One region of the Clostridium sulfidigenes genome, then DNA from elsewhere that is predicted to be linked to it. Evidence: riboswitches for the same ligand, from Rfam matches in the RefSeq annotation. Region 1 holds a riboswitch; the other holds the start of a gene.

Region 1 (2,415 bases):
TACATATAGCCAAAAAAGTGGGTAAAAATATAGATAATATTATTGACATGGAATAAATAATCGAGTAAAATAATAAAAGTCATTGAAAGTATTCGATGATAAAGGAAACAGTTGTTTTCTTAACTGGGCGATGATATTGCAGACTTTTTCTATATGAGCAATATCCGTATATCAACAACTAAGTTAGTAGTATTATCGCAATGCTAATGAAGAATTAAAAAATTCTTCATTAAAGACAAACTTATTTAGTTTGTGGAAGTACAAAGATAATTATACTGTCTATGTACTTATCTGGTAAGCATATCTTGAAGGTAACACCCGTAACCATGCCGAACACGACGGTTAAGCTTCAAAGAGCCAAAAGTACTGCACGGGAGGCTGTGTGGAAGGATAGGTTATTGCCAGGTAGTTTGGTTCACTAGCTCAGTCGGTAGAGCACATGACTTTTAATCATGGTGTCCGGGGTTCGATCCCCCGGTGAGCCACCAAAACACCTTATTTTATAAGGTGTTTTTTTTATAGTATGATTACAAGCTCTTTACTCCTATCTCTTTCAAAGTGAGAGTAAAGAGGAGTTAGGTCCATGGATAACCATTGCTCCTAAAGGACAACCAGTTCTAAGTATGGAAAAAGCTCTGTTGAAAATTACAGGGATAGAGTATATTGCTTTTAAATTTTGAAATCGTATAGATGATCAATTTAGTATTTAATATTATAAAATGTCTTGATTTATATGAAAAATTCATATAAATTAAGTAAGGAAGAAAATTAAACTTAATATTGTATGGATGAATGTTATTGAAGATACTTAATTTTTTAAAAGACTAAGTAACCGTAGGAGAAAGAGTTAATTACAAGCTTTTAATTAACTTGAAACTTTCAGGTTGAATACAATAGCAGGACATAACCCTGGAGAGACTCTTTACATTAATAATTAAAGAGCATCAACGAAGCAACCTTTATAGGGAATCTTTCAGATAAAAGGACAGGGAGTAAAAAGCATTTATTAATTATGTTTTTTACTCCTTTTATATTGCAAAATATTAAATTGGAATATTATTACATGAAAATAGAGAGGAGAATACATTATGCTATTAATTATTTTTGAAGTTGTTGGAACAGTTGCATTTGCAATTTCTGGAGCTTTAGTAGGAATGCAAAAGAAATTAGACTTATTTGGAGTTATATTTTTAGGAATTATTACAGCTATAGGGGGTGGAATATTTAGAGATGTAACCTTAGGACAAACACCACCAGCTGCTTTTATAAACCCTACTTATTTTATTATAAGTATAGTGGTATCTATTATGGCTTTTTACGGATATCCCAAACTATCTACTATGTACACAACATCTAAAAGAAAAGAAATTATTTCTGAATCTCAGGGTAATAAATATATGAGTGAGGAACAAGTACTTAAAATAGCTAATAGGAGAAAGCAAATAGCTATCTTAAAAAAAGTAATATTAATTTTAGATTCAATTGGACTTGCTACATTTACAATATTAGGTGCAAATTTAGCTTTTAAGCAAGCTCATAGCAATATATTTTTAGTAGTTTGTATGGGATTAATTACAGGTGTTGGAGGTGGAATTTTAAGGGATACCTTTGTTCAGGATACTCCAATGATCTTTAAAAGGGAGATTTATGCCGTGGCATCAATACTTGGAGCATTGGTATTTTACTTATTTAGCTTTTATGGAGTGAATTACGATATAACTTTTTGGGTATGCTTCACAATAATATTATTATGCAGAGCTATATCTATAAGACTCAAATTAAATTTACCAATATCTAATTCTGACAAGTATGATATAAACTTATAGAGCAAATAATTAAGTAAAGAATAAGCTCATATAGATTTTAATAATACATTATATGAATATATCTACTAGATATATTGTAAAAAGTAGTAACTTCTTATTTCTAATATTTTTATAAATAAACATCACATAATTATTATGATTACATATTATATTATTAGGAACAGCTATTGAAGCTAATTTTTAATATATATAAACTTTAATATACTAGATCTAAACAGAAATATTTTATAGTGCTATAGGTTACTATTAAATATTTAGTTGTTAGAAACTATTATAAAATTGATTAAAAAGTGGGGAGAAATATAATATGTTAAATAATAATGAATTCTTCTATTATGATGAAAATAATGAACAAGACTTTTCAACAGAAATGTTTGCTCAAGATTTCAGATATGGACGACCAGATGGAGTAGATTTTGAACAAGAGTACTTTAGAGGCAAAGATGGAAATTGGGGACATGATTGTAAGCCATCACATCATAGACCATGTCCACCATGCCCACCATGTCCAAAACCATGTCCACCATGTCCACCATGTCCAAAACCATGTCCACCATGCCATTGTTATCCAAACCATAACCAATGCTCA
Region 2 (2,415 bases), on a different contig from region 1:
CAAAATACTGGGAATATAGGTAGAACTTGTGTACTTACTAACTGTAAGCTGCATTTAATAAAACCTTTAGGATTTAGCTTGGATGAAAAAGCAGTAAGAAGGGCTGGACTTGACTATTGGCCACAGTTAGAGTTAGAAATTCATGAAAGTTATGAAGCTTTAAGGGAAAAATATAAGAATGGAACATTTTATTTTTGTACTACTAAAGGAACTAAATATTATAATGAACCCAATTTTAAAGAAGGAGATTTTTTAGTATTTGGTAGAGAATCTAAAGGATTACCTGATTATATAAGAGAAGAAAATAAAGATAATCTTATAAAGGTGCCTATGGTAGATACTACAACTAGATCTCTTAACCTTTCCAACACAGTTGCTATAATTGCTTATGAGGGATTGAGACAAATAGGATTTAAAAATATGAAGTAGTGTATTAAAAAGGATATGATTTAAGGTCATATCCTTTCATATTATTATAAACAGAATAAAAATTTATAATTTAAATTATAATATACAAATAAATTTATTGTACATTGGGCGGTTCAAATATATTTTAATAACAATAAAGTACAGAAATTGATTTATAGAAAAAATAATAACCATATTTAAAAAGTTAAAAAAATATCAATGTGTTTTTACGTTTATATGCATAATCATTTGAATATATCATAAGTAAATTTATTTTGAATTTTTTTAAAAATGAAAAAAATAGGTATATGAGTATGCTCTAAGCGTTGGTATGCAACGAATTTATCCATATTAATAGGGGATATATATGTAGGATATAATTGACAGAATATTTTCATTAAAAAAACTTTATAGAAACTATAGAAAAATCAAATAACAAAACAATAAAAATATGTAGAATATTAGACAAATATATTATATACTGGTATTAAAGATAGCAAGTAAAGAAAATAATAATTTGGATGATATTTTCGGGAGAGAATCTATTAAATTAGGTAGCCGAAGAAGCAAGTATTTATTTCGCCAAATAAATATGAAACTCTCAGGCAAAAGGACCGAAAACGGACAAAACTCTGGAAAGCGTATATGCACCGAAGGAGCAAAACTCTCAGGTTAAAATACAGAGGCATAGGGCAAAATATATTAATATTTTGCGCTATGCTTTTTTATATGCACCTAATAGGAGGAATTTAAATGATAGAACCATTATTTATTGTAACTAACAATCCTATGTCAAAAGAAAAGTTTGAAGAAAAGTTTAAAGTTGAGTTTATAGATGTACCGCAGTTGGATATACTAAAAAAGGTAAGAAATTATATTCATAAAGGTAATAGAATACTTACTCATCCATTGATGGGAAGTGTAAAGCCAAATGAAACTCCTTACAGAACTGTTTGTGTTTCAACGGAGGTTGTCAATGGGGTTGATTTACAGTCTTTAGAAATTATAGAAAATGCTATAGTTACAACAGAAAAATTTTTAAGAGATTTTAACACTCCAAAATGGAGTGAAAAAATATTAACAGATTTTCAAGTAATAGATTCAGACTTAATAGATCATGCTATTAACTAAGGGAGGTATATTGATATGTCACAAATTTATGACACTATAATAATTGGAGGAGGACCTGCAGGATTATCAGCAGGATTATATGCTTCAAGATCACGAATGAAAACGTTAATCATTGAGAGAGCAAAATATGGTGGTCAGGCAACAACAACTGACGAATTAGAGAATTATCCAGGTTCAATTGAAGAATGTACTGGAACAACGTTAAGTCAAAGAATGAGACAACAAGCAGAAGATTTTGGTACTGAGTTTGTTAAAGATGAAGTAGTTGAAACTGTTTTAGAAGGTGATATTAAAGTTATTAAATGTAGAAAAGGTGAATATCAAGCTAAAACAATAATAATTGCAACTGGAGCAACTCCAAGACTTGGTGGATTTAAAAATGAGATAGAGTTAAGAGGTAGAGGAGTTTCTTATTGTGCTACATGTGATGCAGATTTCTTTACTGATCTTGATATCGCTGTAATTGGCGGTGGAGACTCAGCTATTACTGAAGCTATATATCTTGCTAAATTCGGTGAAACTGTTACTGTAATTCATAGAAGAGATTCATTAAGAGCAGCTAAATCACTACAAGAAAAAGCTTTTGCAAATCCAAAAATCAAATTTATTTGGGACTCTGTTGTAGAAGAAGCTAACGGAGATGAAATTCTAGAAAGCTTAACTATAAAAAATAGAAAAACTGGTGAAGTTAGTACTTTAGAAGTTAATGGATGCTTTGTATTTGTTGGATATTTACCAATATCAGAACTGTTTAAAGGTAAAGTAAACATGACTGAAAGAGGAGATATAATAACTGATGAAGAAATGAGAACTAACATACCAGGAGTATTTGCAGCTGGAGATGTTAGAGAAAAATCATTAAGACAAGTTATTACA

The links. Region 1 has a riboswitch for glycine ahead of ACTNBA_RS15370 (trimeric intracellular cation channel family protein). Riboswitches for the same ligand answer to the same signal wherever they lie in the genome.
Region 2: it holds a riboswitch for glycine, as region 1 does, so the genes downstream of both, ACTNBA_RS07890 (GrdX family protein) here and ACTNBA_RS15370 (trimeric intracellular cation channel family protein) in region 1, are expected to answer to the same signal.

Annotation. Positions count from the first base shown of each region.
Region 1 is NZ_JBQHQR010000015.1:9,324-11,738, forward strand. Features, by position in the region: rRNA gene rrf (5S ribosomal RNA) at 291-407, shown strand; tRNA gene ACTNBA_RS15365 (tRNA-Lys) at 413-488, shown strand; glycine riboswitch at 900-999, shown strand; gene ACTNBA_RS15370 (trimeric intracellular cation channel family protein) at 1,089-1,826, shown strand; gene ACTNBA_RS15375 (hypothetical protein) at 2,134-2,415, shown strand, end outside.
Region 2 is NZ_JBQHQR010000005.1:156,882-159,296, forward strand. Features, by position in the region: gene ACTNBA_RS07885 (tRNA (cytidine(34)-2'-O)-methyltransferase) at 1-429, shown strand, start outside; glycine riboswitch at 930-1,035, shown strand; gene ACTNBA_RS07890 (GrdX family protein) at 1,162-1,539, shown strand; gene trxB (thioredoxin-disulfide reductase) at 1,555-2,415, shown strand, end outside.